DNA from 2 places in the Microbispora sp. ATCC PTA-5024 genome. Region 2 is predicted to be linked to the other one. Evidence: riboswitches for the same ligand, from Rfam matches in the RefSeq annotation. Region 2 holds a riboswitch; the other holds the start of a gene.
The links. Region 2 has a riboswitch for thiamine pyrophosphate ahead of MPTA5024_RS16530 (purine-cytosine permease family protein). Riboswitches for the same ligand answer to the same signal wherever they lie in the genome.
Positions count from the first base shown of each region.

Region 1: it holds a riboswitch for thiamine pyrophosphate, as region 2 does, so the genes downstream of both, thiO (glycine oxidase ThiO) here and MPTA5024_RS16530 (purine-cytosine permease family protein) in region 2, are expected to answer to the same signal.

Region 1 covers NZ_KI866522.1:2,094,397-2,104,443, forward strand. The annotation lists gene MPTA5024_RS09255 (L,D-transpeptidase family protein) at 1-489, opposite strand, end outside; gene MPTA5024_RS09260 (YbaK/EbsC family protein) at 608-1,084, shown strand; gene MPTA5024_RS09265 (GNAT family N-acetyltransferase) at 1,134-1,682, shown strand; gene MPTA5024_RS09270 (plasmid pRiA4b ORF-3 family protein) at 1,865-2,470, shown strand; gene metF (methylenetetrahydrofolate reductase [NAD(P)H]) at 2,540-3,469, opposite strand; gene MPTA5024_RS09280 (polyprenyl synthetase family protein) at 3,611-4,678, shown strand; gene thiE (thiamine phosphate synthase) at 4,718-5,371, opposite strand; gene MPTA5024_RS09290 (Rv2175c family DNA-binding protein) at 5,399-5,773, opposite strand; gene MPTA5024_RS09295 (NAD(P)/FAD-dependent oxidoreductase) at 5,817-6,992, opposite strand; TPP riboswitch at 7,122-7,232, shown strand; gene thiO (glycine oxidase ThiO) at 7,221-8,378, shown strand; gene thiS (sulfur carrier protein ThiS) at 8,375-8,575, shown strand; gene MPTA5024_RS09310 (thiazole synthase) at 8,578-9,369, shown strand; gene pknB (Stk1 family PASTA domain-containing Ser/Thr kinase) at 9,565-10,047, shown strand, end outside.
Region 2 covers NZ_KI866523.1:854,798-864,844, forward strand. The annotation lists gene MPTA5024_RS16505 (LCP family protein) at 52-1,350, shown strand; gene MPTA5024_RS16510 (TenA family protein) at 1,399-2,007, shown strand; gene MPTA5024_RS16515 (Fpg/Nei family DNA glycosylase) at 2,047-2,925, shown strand; gene MPTA5024_RS16520 (histidine phosphatase family protein) at 2,918-3,616, opposite strand; gene MPTA5024_RS16525 (rhodanese-like domain-containing protein) at 3,721-4,044, shown strand; TPP riboswitch at 4,073-4,195, shown strand; gene MPTA5024_RS16530 (purine-cytosine permease family protein) at 4,186-5,520, shown strand; gene MPTA5024_RS16535 (DMT family transporter) at 5,477-6,403, opposite strand; gene MPTA5024_RS16540 (CGNR zinc finger domain-containing protein) at 6,485-7,048, shown strand; gene MPTA5024_RS16545 (methylated-DNA--[protein]-cysteine S-methyltransferase) at 7,041-7,604, opposite strand; gene MPTA5024_RS16550 (ATP-binding protein) at 7,709-9,595, shown strand; gene MPTA5024_RS16555 (ATP-binding protein) at 9,728-10,047, shown strand, end outside.

The DNA.
Region 1 (10,047 bases), on a different contig from region 2:
GGAGATGTGGCTGATCAGCCGGGGCACGCCGTTCCGGTAGAGGACCATGACCTGCTTGGTCAGGTTCACCTCCACGCGGTCTGGCCTGCCGCGGGGGACCAGGACCGCGGGCGCCTTCGGGTTCTCCAGCGCCTTCCAGGTCCTCTTGGCCACGGTGCTCGTCGGCGTGATGCCCTGGATCTTCTGGAAGGCCCACACGGCCGTCAGCGTGGCGCCGCCGTACCGGCCGTCGATCGAGCCCGGGACGTATCCGAGCTGCTTCAGGCGGGTCTGCAGCGCCTTGACGGCCGAGCCCTTGGCGCCCAGCTTCAGCGTCTTGTACGGCGCGGTGAACGGCGGGTAGGCCGCCGCCGCGACGGCGGACGACACCGGGACGGCGCCCGTACGGACCTGCGTGCTCGCCTGCGCGGCCTCCGGGACCCCTGCCGTGGCGAGGGCTAGCGCCCCCGCCATCACGAGCGCGGCGACCGCCTGCCGTCGACCCCCCATCGTGACCAACCCCTCATTCTTCCCAAGCACGGACCAAAGGACCTTAGCGTACGGCCCTCGTGGTCAAGGAGAAGGCAATTGACCGGCCTCGTCCTCGCCATCCGTTTAGAGTGTCCGCGTGCCGGAAAAGTTGCATCCCAACATCGCCCGGGTGGAGGCGGCCCTGCGCGCGCAGGGCGTGACGGGCGAGATCGTCGTGCTCGACGAGGCCACGCCGACGGCGGCGACGGCGGCCGCGCGGCTCGGCTGCGAGATCGGGGCGATCGCCAACAGCCTGATCTTCGACGCCGACGGCGCCCCGCTGCTCGTGCTGACCAGCGGCGCCCACCGGGTGGACACGGCCCTGGTGGCGCGGCTCGTCGGCGTCGCGAAGGTCAGGCGCGCCACCCCGGAGTTCGTGCGCGAGCACACCGGCCAGCCCATCGGCGGCGTCGCCCCCGTGGGTCACCCCGCCCCGGTCCGGACATTGGTGGACGCCTGGCTCGGCAAGCACGAGGTCGTATGGGCGGCCGCGGGGCATCCGCACTCGGTCTTCCCCACCAGCTTCGACGAACTGGTGCGGATCACCGGCGGTACGCCGGCCGAGGTGGAGTGACCCTCCGGTGGCCGCCTCGCCTCCGGAACGCTTTGCTAGTCTCCGATGAGTGATCCAGCTGCGACGCGTGGGGCCAGACACGTTCATCACCGTCATCGACACGGTGCTGGACATCTACACCGAGGCCATGCGCCCGCCGACGGACCAGCTCACCGGCCGCCTGGCGATAATGCGCAACCACGCGACGTATCCCGACTTCGTCTGCCTGCTCGCGGAGTCGCCTGACATCGTCGGGTTCGCGTACGGCTTCCATGGCGCGCCCGGGCAGTGGTGGCACGACGTGGTCCGCCGCGCCCTGCAGGACCAGGCGGGGACGCGGGCAGCGCAGAGGTGGTTCGGCGACGCCCTGGAGATCGCCGAGGTCCACGTCCGGCCCGACTACCAGGGCAAGGGCATCGGGCGCAGCCTGATCCACGCCATCTGCGAGGGCCGCCCGGAGCGGACGGCCGTGCTGTCGACCCACGACGCCCCGACGGCGGCCCGCCACCTCTACGGGGACGTCGGGTTCGTCGACCTCCTGACGCGGTTCGTGTTCCCCGGCGGCTACGAGAACTACGTGATCGCGGGCGTCCCGCTGCCGCTGCCGCCGCAGCGGTGACCTTCCCGATCCTCGGGAGCACCCGCCCGCTGCCAGTGCAGCCACCTGCTCCGGCAACCCCCGTTGATCGTCACCCCACACCGGCATGAACGTGCTGCACATCGACGTGCCCCTGCATCCGTTCACCACGGCTCTTCGTTGTCCTGAGGACGCCGGCGGAACGGGTGGGGCAAGATGCGCTCATGGCTGTCCGACCCACCACTTCCAGCGCCCGCACGGCCCCCGGCGTCCACCGGATCAAGGTGACGCTGGCCGGATCACGGCCGCCGATCTGGCGGCGGCTGGAAGTCCCTTCCACCATCACGCTGCGCGAGCTGCATGAAGTCCTGCAGGCCGCCTTCGGCTGGGAGGACTACCACCTGTGGGTCTTCGAAAGCCCGCTGGGCCGCTACGGCGTCGCCGACCGCGAACTGCAGATCACCAGCGCCGCCGCCAAACGGCTCGGCCATGTCGTCCCCGCGCCGAAAGACCGGCTCGGCTACACCTACGACTTCGGTGACAACTGGGAGCACGCCATCCTCGTCGAGGCCGTCGCCGCGGCCGAGCCGGGCGTCGCCTATCCGCGCTGCCTCACCGGCCGACGCGCCTGCCCCCCTGAAGACTGCGGCGGCATCTGGGGCTACGAGTATCTGCTGGAGATCCTCGCCGACCCCATGCACGAAGAGCATGAGGATCGCCTGGAGTGGCTCGGCCTCGACTCAGCCGACCAATTCGACCCCGCCGCCTTTGACCTTGCCCAGACCAACGCCGCGCTCTCCCACCTGGCGACCGTCCTTGTCAAGGAGTGACGTAGCCCCACCGGTCAGCACGCACCCACAGGATCAACGCGATGCAGCACCAGGAGGCCTGCGGTCGTTTCAGGAGCCCGCGGGCGCCGGCGTCTGCTGCAGCGCCTGGAACACCTCGCGCGTCGCGCTCGACCGGTTGAACGTGATGAAGTGGATGCCGGGCGCGCCCTCCTCGAGGAGGGTGCGGCACATGTCCACGGCGTGCTCGATGCCCAGGCGCCGCACGGCGACGGGGTCGTCGGCGACCGCCTCGAAGCGGGCCGCGACCTCCGGCGGGAACGGCGCCCCCGACAGCTGCTCGGACCGGGCGATCGTGCTCATCTGGGTGACCGGCATGAGGCCCGGGATGATCGGGGTGTCGCAGCCCTTGGCCGCCACCCGGTCCCGCAGGCGCAGGTAGTCGTCCGCGCGGAAGAACATCTGGGTGATCGCGTAGTCGGCGCCCGCCCGGCACTTCTGCACGAAGAACTCGGTGTCCGACTCGATGGACGGCGAGCGGGGGTGCTTGTAGGGGAAGGCCGCGACCCCCACGCAGAAGTCGCCGGCCTGCCGGATGAGCCGCACCAGCTCCTCCGCGTACAGGACGCCCTCGGGGTGCTTGATCCAGTCGTCGAGCGGGTCGCCCCCGCGCGGGTCGCCGCGGACCGCGAGGATGTTGCGCACGCCGGCGTCGGCGAACCTGCCGACCAGATGGCGCAGTTCGCGGATCGAGTGGTCGACCGCGGTGAAGTGGGCGACCGGCGTGAGCGTCGTCTCGTGGGCGAGGCGCTCGACGATCTGGACGGTGCGGTCGCGGGTGGAACCGCCGGCGCCGTACGTGACGGAGACGAACGTCGGGCGCAGCGCCTCCAGCTCGCGGATGGCGCGCCAGAGCTGACGCTCGCCCTCGTCGGTCTTCGGCGGGAGGAACTCGAAGGAGAACGACCGCTCGCCCGCCGCCAGGAGCTCGCGAACGGTGGGGACGCGATCGGGGCGGCGTGAGGGCAGACCGAGAGCCATGGTTACAAGGGTACAGGGCCGATCCTTTTCGCCGAAGTCCGAGATCTCAACATGTGGACGTAAAGCGGTCCACATGGCGATCGCGAAGCTGGGGCCCCTTCCCCCATCGGCGGCGGGATCACCGCCCCGTAAGCTCAAGACATGACCACTTCCGTCGCCCCGCTCGACCTCGTCCGCCAGGAGGTGGACCGCTCGCTCCGGGAGTTCCTGGACCGGCAGCGCCCGATGTTCGGCGACCCCCACCTGGCCGCGCTGCTGTCGGCCGCGACGGACTTCCTGGCCGGCGGCAAACGGCTGCGTCCCGCCTTCTGCTACTGGGGCTGGCGCGCGGCGGGCGGCGGCGAGGAGCCGGGCCTGTACGCCGCGGCGGCCTCGCTCGAACTGCTGCAGGCGAGCGCGCTGGTCCACGACGACGTGATGGACGCGAGCGACGTGCGGCGCGGGATGCCCTCGGCGCACCGGCGGTTCGAGCGGATGCACGCCGACGCCGGCTGGCACGGGTCGGCCGGGCAGTTCGGCGAGGGCGCCGCGGTCCTGCTGGGCAACCTGCTGCTGGTGTGGTCGGGCCAGATGTGGCGCGGCAGCGGGCTCGACCCGCGGGCCCTGGCGGCGGCCCAGCCGGTGCACGACCACATGCTGACCGAGCTGATGTGCGGCCAGTACCTCGACCTGCTGGAGCAGGCGCGGGGTGAGAACACCTTCGACAGCGCCCTGCGGGTCGCCCTGTACAAGAGCGGGAAGTACTCGGTGGAGCAGCCGCTGCGGCTGGGGCTCGTCCTCGCCGCCCGCGGCCCCGACCCGTATATCGACCGGCTCTGCGCCCAGTACGGCCAGCAGGTGGGCATCGCCTTCCAGCTGCGCGACGACGTGCTGGGGGTGTTCGGCGACCCGGCCGAGACCGGCAAGCCGGCCGGGGACGACCTGCGCGAGGGCAAGCGCACCATGCTCATCGCCCGGACGCTCGCCGAGGCGTCGCCCGCCCAGGCCGCCGCCGTACGCGACCTGCTGGGCGACCCGGCCCTCGACGAGGAGGGGGTCGAGCGGCTCCGCACGGTCATCGAGGAGACGGGCGCGCTGGCGGCGTGCGAAGGAATGATCAAGCAGTACCTCGACGAGGCCCTGGCCGCCCTCGACCACGCCCCGATCGAGGAGACGGCCCGCGCGGCCCTGGCCGCCCTGGCCGTGGCCGCCACCGCCCGCCGCACCTGACCCGCGGGAAGGGGCGCGGCGCCTGACCCCGCGAGAGGGTCAGAGCGGGACGGCGGCCAGGCGGGCCGTGAGCTCGGCGGCGGCGGCGCCGGGGTCCGGCGCCTCGGTGATGGCGCGCACGACCACCACGCGGCGGGCGCCGTGCGCGACGACCTGGTCGAGCGTGCCGAGGTCGACGCCGCCGATGGCGAACCAGGGCCGTCCGGAGCCGAGGCGGGCGGCGTGCTCCAGCAGGGGCGTCCCGGGCGCGGGACGCCCGGGCTTGGTCGGCGTCGGCCAGACGGGACCGCAGCAGAAGTAGTCGACGCCCGGCTCCCTGGCAGCGGCCGTCGCCTCGGCCTCGGCATGCGTCGACCTGCCGATGAGCACGTCGGGGCCGAGGATCTCCCGGGCCACGGACACCGGGAGGTCGTCCTGCCCGAGGTGGAGGACGTCGGGGCGGGCCGCGTACGCCACGTCGGCCCGGTCGTTGACGGCCAGCAGGGCGCCGTGCCTGTCGCAGGCCGCGCGGAAGACCTCGAGGAGCTCCAGCTCCTCGCGGGCCTCCAGGCCCTTCTCCCGCAGCTGGACGATGTCCACACCGCCGGCGAGGACCGCGTCGAGGAACTTCTCCAGGTCGCCGCGGTCCCGCCTGCCGTCCGTGCAGAGGTAGAGCCTGGCACGCGCCAGTCGCTGTCGCCGGGTGTCGCTCACCCGACCACAATGCCATGCGCCCGCGGCTCAGAAGCCCAGGGCCTGCGCCCTGCGCTTGACCTCGGTGTGCCGACCGGCGGCGATGGCGTCGATCGGCGATCCGGGGAGCGAGTCGTCGGCCGTGAACAGCCAGCGGATCGACTCGACCTCGTCGTACCCGGCGTCCGCCAGGACGGTGAGCGTGCCGGGAAGCCCCTTCAGCACGTCGCCGCCGGCGATGAACACCGCGGGGATCTGGGGCTCGCCGCCGCCGCGGCGGACGCCGACGAGCTTCTTGTCCTTGAGGAGCTGCTTGACCCGCCCGATGCTGATCTCCAGCCTCTTGGCGGCCTCCGAGATGGGGAGCCATTCCCCTACGAGCTGGTCGGTGTCCCGGTCGATCTGCGCAACAGTAAGCGTCACGGAACCACCATTACCACAGGCGAGCAGCCGGGAAACACCTCGATTACGTCATAATGCAGTCGCGGAGCGGCACGGACGGGTCGGTCAGGCGGGCCGGGTCGAGCCGGTGCCCGGCCTCGACGATCCGCCGCCCCTGCACCACGTCGCGCGGCCGGTCGACGGTCAGGATGGCCGCGAGCCGGTCTCCGGCCGTGAGCCAGCAGGCCGCCCACTTCCCCTCGCCCCGCGGGTCGCCGCGCAGCAGCACCCGCTCCGCCGCCGGGTGGTGCCCCGCGAACTGGACCATGTGGCCGAACTGCTCCGACCAGAAGTACGGCACCGGGTCGTAGACGGCGTCCTCGCCCAGCAGGGCCGCGGCGGCCGTGTCGGGCGCCTGCAGGGCGGTGTCCCAGTGCTCGACCCGCAGCCGCGTGCCGAACCTGCGCGACCACCAGTTGGCGCAGTCGCCGACCGCCACGACGCCGGGCAGGCGGGTGCGCAGGTGCTCGTCGACCACGACCCCGTTGTCCACCTCGACGGCGGAGCCCTTCAGCCACTCGACCGCGGGCCGCACGCCGACGCCGGTGACCACGACGTCCGCCTTCACCCGGGCGCCGGACATGAGCGTGAGCCCGTCGGCGTCGATCGTGCCGACCTTCGCCCCGAGCCGCAGCTCCACGCCCGCCTGGGCGTACCAGGGGATGGTGTGCCCGCCGACCGCCCCCAGCGCGGCGGCCAGCGGGGTCTCGCCCGCCTCGACCACGGTGACCGCGCATCCGGCGCGGGCGGCCGCGGTGGCGACCTCGGCGCCGATCCAGCCCGCGCCGATCACGGCGACCCGGGCCCCGGGGACCAGCCGCTCGCGCAGCGCGAGCGCGTCGTCGATCGTGCGCAGCACGTGCTGGCGGCCCTCGCCGCGCAGCCGCACCGGCGTCGCGCCGGTCGCGATCACCAGGCCGTCGTACTCCAGCTCGCCCTCGGTCGTCTCCAGCACGCCCTCGCGCAGGCCCTTGGCGGCGGCGCCCAGGCACAGCCGTACGTCGAGGGCGTCGAGGTCGGAGTCGACCACGGTGGAGTCGGTCTCGCCGAGCAGCACCGCCTTCGACAGCGGCGGCCTGTCGTAGGGGCGATGACGTTCCTCGCCGATCAGCGTGATCCGGCCCGCGAAACCGTGGGCCCGCAGAGCCTCGACACTTCGCACGCCGGCCAGGCCGGCCCCCACCACCACGACGTGATCCACCACCTGACCATAGATTGCCCACCGGGCATGCCGCCAATGGAGGTGCCATAACGACTTGGGCAACTACTGCGCACACCGGCCGTGCCGCCCGTTGTGCGTGACGCAGGGCCGCAGGGCTAGGCTGAGGGGCGTAAGACGCGCGGGAGCCCGGCGGCCGGGCTGAGAGGAGAGCGGAGGCTCTCGACCGCCAGACGACCTGATCCGGGTAATGCCGGCGAAGGGAGCGCTGTGTCAGATCCGCACGGAGCCCGTGCCGACCTCGTCTGCGACGTCGTGGTCGTCGGCGGAGGGGTCGCGGGACTGTCCGCCGCCTGGCGGACGGCCAGGCAGGGCATGTCCGTGGTCGTCGTCGACCCGGCCCCCGGCACCGGCGCGACCCACGCCTCCGCGGGGATGCTGGCGCCGGTCAGCGAGGTGACCTACACCGAGGAGCCGCTGCTGCGGCTCGGCCTCGCCTCCCTCGCCGCCTGGCCCGGCTTCCGGGCCGAGCTCGACGACGAGAGCGGCGTGGAGGTCGACCACCGGCGCGAGGGCACACTGGAGATCGCCTACAGCGCCGACGACATGGCGTACTTCGACCGGCTCGCCGCGTTCGAGGAGACGCTCGGGCTGCGGGTCGAGCGGCTGACCGGGCGGGAGTGCCGTGCCCTGGAGCCGATGCTCTCCCCCGCGGTCAGGGGCGGCCTGCTCGCCCGCGACGACGCCTGGATCAACCCCCGCAGGCTGGTACGGGCCCTGCTGGCCGCCGTACAGCGTTGGGACGGCGAGATCCTGTACGACCGGGCGACCGAGATCGTCCCCCTGGGCGACGGCGGCGGCAGCGGTGTGGGCGGCGGCGTGGGCGTGCGGCTGGGCTCGGGCGAGCTCGTGAGCGCCGGGCACGTCGTCGTGGCGGCCGGCTCGTGGTCGCCGTCGCTGCTTCCCGGCCTGCCCGTACGGCCGGTCAAGGGGCAGATCCTCCGCCTGCGCGGGCCGCAGGGGTTCCTCACCCGGTGCGTGCGGGGCCTGGTCCACGGGTCGCCGGTGTACCTCGTCCCGCGCGGCGACGGCGAGATCACGCTGGGCGCGACCGTGGAGGAGCTGGCGTTCGACGCCCGGGTGACGGCCGGCGGCGTCTACGAGCTGCTGCGCGACGCCAGGGAGCTGGTGCCCGGCATCAGCGAGCTGGAGCTGGCCGAGACCACCGTGGGCTTCCGCCCGGGCACCCCCGACAACCTGCCGCTGATCGGCCCGGCCGGACCGCCCGGTGTGCTCGCGGCGACCGGTCACCACCGCGCGGGCGTCCTGCTGGCCCCTGTCACGGCCGAGGCCGTCGTCGCCCTCGTCACGGGCGCCGGCGCTCCGGAGGTCGTGAAGTCCTGTGATCCTGGGAGATTCAGCCGATGAAGGTTGTGATCAACGGCACGGCCGTCGAGCTGCCCGACGGCGCCACCGCCGGCCACGCCGTGCGCGCCCTCACGCCGCTCACGTCGGGCGTCGCGGTGGCGGTGAACGGCGAGGTGGTCAGCCGGGGCAGCTGGGAGTCGACCCCGCTGGCGGGCGGCGACACGGTCGAGGTGCTGACGGCGGTGCAGGGAGGATGACGATGAAGGACACCGCGGCGGCGCCGGACGACGACACGTTCCTGCTGGGCGGCGAGAAGTTCTCCTCGCGCCTGATCATGGGGACGGGCGGCGCGCCCTCCCTGGAGGTGCTCGACGAGGCCCTGGAGGCGTCGGGCACCGAGCTGACCACGGTCGCCATGCGCCGGCTCGACCCGTCCGCGGGCGGCTCGGTCCTCGACGTGCTGCGCCGCCGGGGCATCAGGGTGCTGCCGAACACGGCGGGCTGCTTCACGGCCGGCGAGGCGGTGCTGACGGCCCGGCTGGCCCGGGAGGCCCTGGAGACCGACTGGGTGAAGCTGGAGGTCATCGCCGACGAGCGGACGCTGCTGCCCGACCCCGTCGAGACGTTCGACGCGGCCGAGCGGCTGGTGGCGGACGGCTTCGTCGTCCTCCCCTACATCGGCGACGACCCGGCGCTGGCGCGGCGGCTCGAACAGGCCGGCTGCGCGGCCGTGATGCCGCTGGGCGCGCCCATCGGCTCCGGCCTCGGCATCCGCAACCCGCACAGCATCGAGCTGATCGTGGAGGCCGCCGGGGTCCCGGTCATCCTCGACGCCGGGCTGGGCACGGCCAGCGACGCCGCGCTCGCCATGGAGCTCGGCTGCGACGCGGTGCTGCTGGCCAGCGCGGTGACCCGCGCCCAGCGGCCCGGGCTGATGGCCGCCGCGATGCGGTCGGCCGTGACGGCGGGACGGCAGGCGCGGCTGGCCGGACGCATCCCGCGCCGCCGGTACGCCGAGGCGTCCTCCCCCGGCCGTCCGACCCCGGCGTGACCCCGGACGTCCGACCCCGGCGTGACCCCGGCCACCCGACCCCGGCCGCTGCGGTGGAGGCGGAACGGCGGCATCCGGTAGCTCCGGTTATCGGATTCCCCGGGGCTTTCCGATGGTACGGAAAGCTCCGCGAATAGGTCTCGGTTTGGGATTCCGTAACACTGCGGGTGGCAAATCACCCGTAAACTCGGGCGAGTGGACACGACGCTAACCGACCCGCTCGTAGGGCAGGTGCTCGACGGGCGCTATCGCGTCGAGTCCCGGATCGCCCGGGGCGGCATGGCCTCCGTCTACCTGGCTCTGGACGTCCGGCTCGACCGCACGGTCGCCGTCAAGGTGATGCACCGCTCGCTCGCCGAGGACCCGCAGTTCGTCCGGCGCTTCATCGGCGAGGCCAAGTCCGTGGCCAGCCTCTCCCACCCCAACATCGTCCATGTCTTCGACCAGGGCACCGACGGGGCGCACGTCTACCTCTCGATGGAGTACGTGCCGGGCAAGACCCTGCGGGACGTCCTGCGCCTGCGCGGCCGGCTCCCGGCCCGCGAGGCGCTGGAGATGGTCATCCCGGTGCTCGCCGCGCTCGGCGCGGCCCACCAGGCCGGGATGGTCCACCGGGACGTCAAGCCGGAGAACGTGCTGCTCACCGACGACGGCCGGGTCAAGGTCGTCGACTTCGGC
Region 2 (10,047 bases):
CGGTGTGGACGGCGACGTACCGTAAAGAGGGGGGCGGACGTCGCCCAAGCCGTGGCCATCACGCTGAGGAACTGGGGATACAACGTGGCCGACGACGACGAGGCGACCCGGGCGATCCGCCGTCCGCGCGAACCGCGGGCGGCCGCCGGGCAGCCGGCGTATCCCGTTCCCGGCGGGGCCGGGGACGGTCGTTCCGCACCGGGGGATCGGGGCTCCGCGGGAGCGGGCGGGGGCAGGGACAAGAGCGAGACCACGATCCCGCGGATCAGGTCCAAGGTGTACGGCAAGCCCCGCTCGGGCGAGACGCCCGTACGGCCGCTGGGCGGCGGGAGCGGCGGCGAGGACGACGACCTCCGCGAGGAGCCGGCCGGGTTCGGCGGGCGTGGCGGAGGCCGCAGGCCGCGGCGGATCGGGCGGCTGATCGTCAGGATCCTGGCCGTCGTGGTCGCCGTGCTGCTGGTCGCGTCCGTCGTCGGCTACTTCTGGATCGGCTCGCGGCTTCAATCGGTCGACGCGTTCACCGACTACAGCGGGCGGCCCGCGGCCACCCCGGGCGACGACTGGCTGCTGGTGGGGTCCGACAGCCGGGCCGGCCTGACGGCGGCGCAGCGCAGGAAGCTCGCCACCGGCAAGGCGGTCGGCAAGCGCACGGACACCATGATGCTGCTGCACATCCCGTCCAGCGGGCGGCCGACGCTGGTGAGCCTGCCCCGCGACTCGTACGTCCCGATCGAGGGCCACGGCAACGACAAGCTCAACGCGGCGTACGCCTTCGGCGGGCCCAAGCTGCTGACCAAGACCGTCGAGCGGGTGACGGGCATCCGGATCGACCACTACATGGAGATCGGCTTCGGCGGGTTCGTCGGCATCGTCGACGCGATCGGCGGGGTCAACATCTGCGTGAAGCAGGACATCAAGGACCACAAGGCCGGGATCAACCTGAAGAAGGGCTGCCAGGACATGGACGGCGGCACCGCGCTCGGCTACGTCCGGACCCGGGCCACCGGCGCGATCCCCGACTACGACCGCACCCAGCGGCAGCGGCAGTTCTTCGCCGCGGTCGTGCAGAAGGCGGCCAGCCCGGGCACGCTGCTCAACCCGTTCAGTTCGGTGCCGCTGGCGCTGAGCGCGGCCGACTCGGTCGCGGTCGACCCGGACACCGGCCTGTTCGACCTGCTGTCGGTCGGGCTGGCGATGCGCGGAGGCCCGGTCACCACCGCCGTGCCCGTCGGGTCGCTGCCCACCATCAACGGCGCGGCCGTGGTCAAGTGGGACACACAGAAGGCGCTGCGCCTGTTCGAGGCGCTCGCCCAGGACAAGCAGGTCCCCAAGGACGTCCTCACCAAGTAGCGGCCGGCTGGCGGCGCCCGTGCCCGTGCGCGGCACAATGGGCCTCTTGTGACGATCTCTCGGGAGCTGCACGCCATCGGGCGTCCCCTGCTCGACGCCCAGCTGGCCCATCCGACCGTCCGGGGCATCGCCGCGGGCGACCTGCCCGATGCGGTGTTCCGGTCGTGGCTGGAGCAGGACTACCTGTTCCTGCTCGACTACGTCCGGGTGTTCTCGCGGCTGGCCTGGCAGGCGCCCGACGGCCATCTGGGCGACCTCGTCGACCTCGCGTACGCGACCTGGCACGACGAGCTCGACCTGCACCGGTCGCTGGCGGCCGGGTTCGATGCCGACCTGGCGGGAGCGGTGAAGGGCCCGGCCTGCGCGGCGTACACGGCGTTCCTGCTGGAGTCGGCCGCCGACTACGGCGAGGGACTGGCCGCGCTCTACCCCTGCATGTGGGGATACTCCACGCTCGGCCGGATCCTGGCGCAGGACCCGCCCGCCGAGCCGCGCTACCGAGCCTGGGTGGAGACCTACGCCGACCCCGGGTTCGCGGCGCTCGCCGAGCGGATCGCCGCGATGATCGACGAGGCGCGACCCGACCCGGCGAGGGCCGCGGAGCTGTTCGCCGAGGGCATGCGGCACGAGCTGGCCTTCTGGGACGTCCCCGCGTAACGAGGCCGGGAACGGCCGGAGCCGGGTTACTGTGGGGGCATGCCGGAGCTGCCCGAGGTGGAGGCGCTCGCCGAGTTCCTGCGCGAGCGCGCCGTCGGCCACGCGGTCCTGGGTGTGGACGTGGTGGCCATCCAGGCCCTGAAGACCGTCGCCCCGCCCGTCACGGCCCTCGCCGGGCTGGAGGTGACCGGGGTCGCCCGCCACGGCAAGTTCCTCGACCTCGACTGCGACGGGCTGCACTTCGTCACCCACCTGGCGCGCGGCGGCTGGCTGCGCTGGCGGGAGGACCTGTCCGGAGCCAGGCCCGTCCGCCCCGGGAAGGGTCCTCTCGCGGTGCGGGTACGGCTGTCGCCCGGTGAGGACGACCGGGCGCCGGGCTTCGAGCTCACCGAGGCCGGGACGCAGAAGCGCCTGGCGGTGTACGTCGTGCGCGACCCCGCGGAGGTGCCGGGCGTCGCGAGCCTCGGCCCCGACCCGCTGTCGGAGACTTTCACCGTCGACGCGCTCAAGGCGATCGTGGGCGGCAACCGCACCCAGATCAAAGGCCTGCTGCGGGACCAGAAGGTGATCGCCGGCATCGGCAACGCCTACTCCGACGAGGTCCTCCACGTCGCCAGGATGTCGCCGTTCAAGATCGCCTCGTCGTTGACGGACGCGCAGGTGGCCGACCTGCACGAGGCGATCGTGACGACGCTGCGCGACGCCGTGGGCCGGGCGCGGGGCCTGGCCGCCAAAGACCTCAAGTCCGAGAAGAAGTCGGGCCTGCGCGTCCACGGCCGTACCGGCGAGAAGTGCGAGGTCTGCGGCGACACGATCCGGGAGGTGTCGTTCGCCGACTCCTCCCTCCAGTACTGCCCGACCTGCCAGACCGGCGGCAAGCCGCTGGCCGACCGCCGCCTGTCCAAGCTGCTCAAGTGACGATCTCCGGGGGCAGGTGGCCGGTGTCGCCGAAGGACACCAGGTCCATCCGCCCGCCCCGGCGCCGCCAGCGGGAGATCGAGCCGTTGGCCACCTGCCCGTAGCCGAAGATGCGCCCGACGTCGTCCGGCGTCCCGCCGCCGAGCACGTGGCGGATGAGCAGCACGACGGCGTCGTGCGCCACGACCAGCACCCGCCGGCCCGCCTCGGCCGTTCCGGCGTCGTCCAGCACCTCACGGATCCGGACCGATACGTCCGCGAACGACTCCCCGCCCGGCGGGCGGTAGAACGGCAGGCCGATCCGCTCCATCTCCCGCCGCTCGGCCGGGAAGCGCTCCTCGATGGCACGGGGCGTGAGAAGTTCGAACACGCCGAGGACCCGGTCGCGCAGGCGGTCGTCGACGCGCTCGGCGGGCAGCGGCCGTCCGGCCGCGCGCAGCCCCTCCCGCGCGATCTCCCAGGTGAGCCGGGCCCTCTGGTACGGCGAGCACCAGACCGACTGGGGCAGCGCGTCGTCAGGCAGGCCCGCGAGGAGGTGGCCGACCGCCGCCGCCTGCTCCCGGCCGCGCCCGGACAGGCCGATGTCGGCGTCCCGCCCGTCGATCCGTACGGCGAGGTCGTCGCGCACGGCGCGGGCCGAGGCGGCGTTGGCGGTGCTCTCCCCGTGCCGGACGGCGGTGATCTCCTCCATCCCTCGACGCTAGCCACCCGGCCGTCCGCCCGGCATACCCCTGAGGGGGAGCACCAGCTTGGAAGCCGGACCGAGCACGGGCGCCGGGGCGCGACAATGGGCCCATGACGATGCCGGAAATCGCCCCCGCCGCTGTGCCCAAGGGCGCCTACCTGCTGGACGTCCGCGAGATCGAGGAGTGGCGCGCGGGGCACGCGCCGGAGGCCGAGCACATCCCGCTGGGCGACCTGCAGCAGCGGGTCGACGAGGTGCCGGCCGACCGCCCGGTGTACGTGGTGTGCCGGGCCGGCGGGCGGTCGGCGCACGCCACGCTGTGGCTCAACCACGTCGGCAGGGACGCCGTGAACGTGGGCGGGGGCATGCAGTCGTGGGCCGCCGCCGGGCTGCCGATGGTCAGCGAGAGCGGGGAGCCCCCCTTCGTGGCGTAGGTAAACGGATGGCATAATCACGACGACATCCGAAAAGCGCGGGAGCTCGGGCGAGACCGGGCTGAGAGGGCGGATTCTCCGACGAGACGTGCCGCCGACCGCATGAACCTGTCCGGATAATGCCGGCGTAGGGAGCGTGTGATGACATCGGCCGTCGTCGACCCCGCCCGGGCGGAAGTGCCCCTGACCCTCGACGAGGAGGCCCCCCGCACCCTCGGGCTCCTCGACCAGAGCGCGTTCTGGGCCAACCTCGGGGTGAGCCTTCTCGGGTTCGCGGGGGCGTTGTTCCTGCTCGACCCGCTGGGCGGGCACCCGCTCCCGTTCGCCGGGGCCGTCCTGGCCGCCGTCGTGGGCAGCCTGATCGGCACGGCCATGGTGGGCCTGGCCGCGATCCCCGGCGTCCGCACCGGCCGACCGGCCATGGTCCTGCTGCGCGGGCTGTTCGGGGCCCGTCTGTCGTACGTCCCGACCGTGCTGAACATCGTGCAGATGATCGGCTGGGGGGCGTACGAGCTGTGGGTCGTCGCGAGCGGCGCGCGGGCCGTGTTCGGCGGTGCGGTGCCGGAGCGCGTGTGGGCCGTCGTGGCGGGGGCGGTGACGATCGCGCTCACGATCCGGCCGCTCGGGTCGGTGCGGCTGCTGCGCCGCTACGTGACGGCCGGCGTGGTGATCGCGATGGTCTGGCTGTCGGTCGCCCTGTTCGCCCGCGGTCCGTCGCTGGGCGGTGGCTCGTGGGACGCCTTCGCCCCGGCCGTCGACTACGTGATCGCGTTGTCGGTCTCGTGGGTGCCGATGGCGGCCGACTACGCCCGGCACTCCCGCACGAGCGGCTCGGCCTTCGCCGGCGTGGTGGGCGGCTACACGATCGCCCAGGTCGCCTGCCTGGCCCTCGGGATCGCGGCGCTGGCGCTCGTGGGCAACGACATGGACAAGGTCTGGGACCCGTTCGTGGCCGCGCCGCTCGGGGCGCTGTTCTTCGGCATCCTCGTGCTGCGCGAGGTCGACCAGTCGTTCGCCAACGTCTACTCGACGACGGTGTCGATCCAGAACCTGGCCCCCCGCGTCGACCGCCGGGTGATCTCCGTGGCGATCGGCGTCGTCACGACGGTGATCGCGCTGTTCGCCAATGTGAACTCCTACGGCGCGTTCCTCAACGTCATCGGGGCGGTCTTCGTGCCGATGTTCGCCGTGCTGGTGGTGGACTACTTCCTGCTCGGGGGCGCCTCCCGGTGGAACACGGCCGAGGACGCCCCCTCGCGGTGGTTCATGGTCGTGCCGTGGGTGCTCGGGTTCGCGGCCTACTGGGTCGTCACCGCGACCCCGACCGTGGGCTGGTGGGACGGGATCTGGGCGGACGTCCGGTCCGCCGTCGGGTTCGAGCGCCAGCCGTGGATGAACGCCGCCCTTGCCGCGTTCCTCGTGGCCGCCCTGCTCACGCTGCCGACCGCTCTCGGGAGACGCCGGCGGGCGGTCTGACCGCCGCGGGGTCCGCGTCGGCGCGGGGCGCCCGGGTGGCCAGGGCGACGCCGGCGCCGCTGACCACCAGGCCGGCGACCGCGAGCGGGCTCAGCGGCTGGTGGAGGAGCGCCCACGCCATGACGGCCGTGACGGACGGCGTGAGGAAGAACACGCTGCTCGCCCGGGCGGCCTGTGACCGGCGCAGCAGCAGGTAGAGCAGGGTGAACGCGCCGATCGAGTTCACCAGCGCGAGCCACAGCACGGCGCCCGTGAACGGCGCCCAGGCCGTGACCCGCGGATGTTCCAGGGTGACCGTGAGCAGGCCGACGACCGGAACGGCGGCGAGAAGCTGCACGGCCTGGCCGCTGCGCAGGTCCATCCGCGGGCAGAACCGCTTCTGGTAGAGCGTGCCGAGGCTGAGCCCGAGCAGCCCGGCACCGCAGAGCAGGACCGCGGCCCCCGCCGACGAGACACGCTCCGCCACGGCCAGCGTCACCCCGGCGGCCCCGAGCGCGAAGCCCGCCCACTGCCGCGCGCTCACCCGTTCACCGAGCAGCGGTACGGCCAGCAGCGCGGTGAGCACCGGATGGAGCCCCTGGACGAGCGCCGCGATCGCCCCGCTCACCCCGAGCGCCATCGCCGTGTAGATCGCGCCGAACTGCACGGCCTGCAGGAGCAGCCCGGCGACCACCACGTGCCCGAGGACCCGGCCGCGCGGCCAGGGGGCCCGCGCGGCCAGCGCGACCACGGCCAGCAGCACCCCGGCGAGCGCGAAGCGGGCCAGCGTCAGCAGCAGGGGCGGCGCCGCGCCGAGCCCGATCGACCCCGCGACGAACGCGCTGCTCCACAGGACGACGAACGCCCCCGGCACGGCCGCCTCCGCGACCCTTCTCCCCGTCATCCCGGCCTCCCGTAACCATCCAGAGTGGTTATCACGATGATGGAGCCGCCGATAACCTGTCAAGGCGGTTACGATGGAGGCATGTTCACGTTCTGGAGCGGCAACCTCGCGCTCGACTTCGCCGGCACGGTCGGCCACCGGGAGACCGAGCCGGTGGAGATGATCGGCACGCCCGATCTGCTCGCCGCGTGGGCCGTGGCCGCCGGGCTCCTGGACGAGCCCCCGGCCGTCGACGCCGAAGGTCGCGACCGGGCGGTACGGCTCCGGGAGGCGGTCTACCGCCTCGGTGTGGGCCCTCTGCGCGGGCGGGGGCCGGCGGAGGCCGACGTGGCCCTGGTGAACGCGCTCGCCGCCGGGTCCCCGGTGGTCCCCCGGCTCGTTCCGGACGGCGCCGGCCTGCGCGTCAGCCGTACGGGGGACCTGGACGCCGTCCTCGCCGCGATCGCACGGTCGGCGGCCGAGTTGTTCGGCGGGCCGGACGCCGCGCGGATCCGGCAGTGCGAGCGGACGGTCTGCACCCGCCTCTACGTGGACACCTCCCGCGGCGGCTCGCGCCGCTGGTGCGACATGCGCGAGTGCGGCAACCGGGAGAAGGCCGCCGCCTTCCGCTCCCGCCGGCGCGCCCCCGGCGGGCCGGTCAGGTGAGGGCGCCCTCGAGGCGGAGGAGGTGCTCCTTGGCGGCCGGTCCGCCGGCGTAGCCGCCGAGCACGCCGGGCGACTCCACCGCCCTGTGGCACGGGACGATGACGCAGACGGGGTTGGCGGTCAGGGCGTTGGCCACGGCGTGCAGCGCCTGCGGACGCCCGATCCGCCCAGCCAGGTCCCCATGTGTCGTGACGCTGCCGTACGGCACCGACAGCGTCATCTGCACCACGGTCCGGGCGAAGGCCGTGGCGAGCTGGAGGTCCACGGGCAGGGAGAACGCCCTGAGCCGGCCCTCGAAGTAGGCGTCCAGCTCCCGCCGCACGGGGTCGAGGCGGCGGGGGTCGGGGCCGATGAACGAGCCGATCGACCGGTACACCCGGGCGAAGACCGCGTGCTCGTCGTCGTAGCTGCAGGCGGCCACGCCGCGGGCGGTCACCGCGAGGACCAGACGGCCGACGGGGGTGTCGGTGGTGCCGAACGCCACGTCCGGCGGGGACTCGCCGACGTAGCCGGGGGCGGTCACCCGTAGCAGGGCTTCGAGGTCCCCTGTGGACATTGGCCGCCCCACTTCCTCTCACTGCGTGGTCGAAGCGTATCGGAGCCGCCGCGAGCCGGTGGAAAAGCCCAAGATCGGTTGGCGAAAGACGGCACGATGGGAACGTGGGTGACTCCAGTATCGACGAGGGGGACGAGGACGGCCTCGCCCGCGCCGTCGTCGCCAGCTCGCCGGACGCCGTCGTCGCCCTCGACCGCGACCTGACGGTGCTGACGTGGAACGGCGCGGCGGAACGGCTGTTCGGCTGGCCCGCCGCCGAGCTGCTCGGCAGGCGCGCGCCCATCGTCCCCGACGAGCTGATGGCCGAGCACAACGCGGTGCTGGAACGGGTGCGCAACGGCGGCACCGTCTCCCTGCGCACCAAACGGTTCGACCGCGACGGGCGGCTGCTCGACCTGCGCGTCGACACCAGCGCCCTGTGCTCGGAGAACGGCACGCTGCTCGGGTACGTCAGCGTCTACCACCCGGCCGAGGACGACGACGCCGCCCAGGGGCGGGCGGCCCGGCGGGCCCGGCTCGTCCGGCGGCTGACCGACGTCGTGGGGGACATCAACGCCGAGCTCGACCTGCCCGTCGTCCTGGACCGGATCGCCGCCAGCCTCGCCGAGCTGACCGGCGCCGACGCGGGCGGCTTCGTGTCGATCGAGGGGGACGAGCTGCGGCTGGTCGGGCTGCACGAGCTGCCCGAGGCCATGCGGGGCGTCACGGCGGGCCTGCACACCAGCCTCGTCGGCAAGCTGCTGCGCACCGGCAAGACCGTCCTGCTGGAGACCGGGCCCGACGGCTTCCAGGACCTGATCTGGGCGCGCCTGCCCGGGCTCCACACGATCGCCGTGGGGATCGCCGCCGTCGGCGGCCGTCCGTATGGAGCGCTCTACGCCCTGTTCGCCCGGCGCAAGGCCGGACATCTGGAGCTGGAGCTCCTCGAACTGCTCGCGGGCCACGCCGGCATCGCCGTGGGCAACGCGATGGCCTACCAGGACGCCGTACGGCAGCGGGCCCACGAGCGGGCCGTCTTCGACGCCAGCGCGGACGGCATCGCCGTGCTCGACGGCACGGGCTCCGTCGTCCGGTGGAACCCGGCCGCGGCCCGCCTCACCGGCGTGCCCGGGGAGAAGGCGGTCGGCGGGCCGCCGCCGTTCCCGCTGCCGGAGCCGGGGGAGAAGCTCACCATCCAGCTCCCGTCCGGCCGGTGGCTCGACGTCCTGCGCGCCGAGATCCGGGAGACGGGGGAGATCGTTGTCGACTTCCGCGACGTGACCAGGGCCAAGGAGCTGGAGGAGGCCAAGGACCTGTTCCTCGCCACCACCAGCCACGAGCTGCGCACGCCGATCACGATCGTCCGCGGCTTCGCCAGCACGCTCGACTCGCGCTGGGAGCACCTGTCGGACGAGGAGCGCAGGTCGGCTGTGCACACGATCGCCGAGCGGGCCCGCTCGCTCGGGCGGCTCATGGACCACCTGCTGCTCGGCGCGCGGGCGGGCGCCGACGAGCTCAAGGTCGAGGTGGAGGTGTTCGACCTGGCCGAGCGTGTCCGGGCGGCGACCCTCGGGCTGCCCGTCCTGTCCGCCCGGCACCGGGTCGAGGTGGACATCCCGCCCGACCTCCCACCCGTGTACGGCGACTCCCTGGCCACCGACATCCTCCTCGGCCAGCTCCTGGAGAACGCGTTCAAGTACTCCCCGGACGGCGGCCTGATCCGGGTCGAGGCCCGGCGGGAGGACGACAGCGTGGTCCTCGTCGTCGACGACGAGGGGATCGGCATCGCCCCCGCCGACCGGGAGCGGGTCTTCGAACGGTTCGTCCAGGCGGACAGCGGCGACCGGCGCAGGTTCGGCGGGGTCGGGCTCGGGCTCTACATCGTGCGCAGCCTCGCCCGGGCCCAGGGCGGCGACGTCTCCGCGCTCCCCCGGCCGGACGGCGGGACGCGCATGCGGGTCGTCCTGAAGGCCGCGGGCCTGCCCGCGTGGTCCGACACACCGGACCGGTAACGGTGTCACCACCCAAGAGCTGATCTATTGTCCATTGTGCACAAGCTGTGATCGGAGCACGGTTTCCCCGACGAGTGAACGGGGCATTTCGGTCGTGGAGCTGGACTCCGCGGGGGGAAGGGAATCGGGGAGGTGAGTGCGTCGAGCGTGGTGATGTTGCCGTACGCACCGTCGAGCGTCGCCGTCGCACGCCAGCGCCTCAGTGCCGAACTGGCAGCCGCGGGGCTGGTCTCCTCCTCCGTCGACGACGTCGTCCTCGTCCTGAGCGAACTGCTGAGCAACGCCCTGCGGCACGCGCATCCCCTGCCGTCCGGCCAGCTCAAGGTGGCCTGGATGTGCTCCGACAGCCAGATCGAGGTGGCCGTCAGCGACGGCGGCGCGCACACCGAGCCGAGGGCCGGCCGTCCCACGCTCTCCTCCCTGGGCGGGCGCGGGCTCGGCATCGTGGAGTA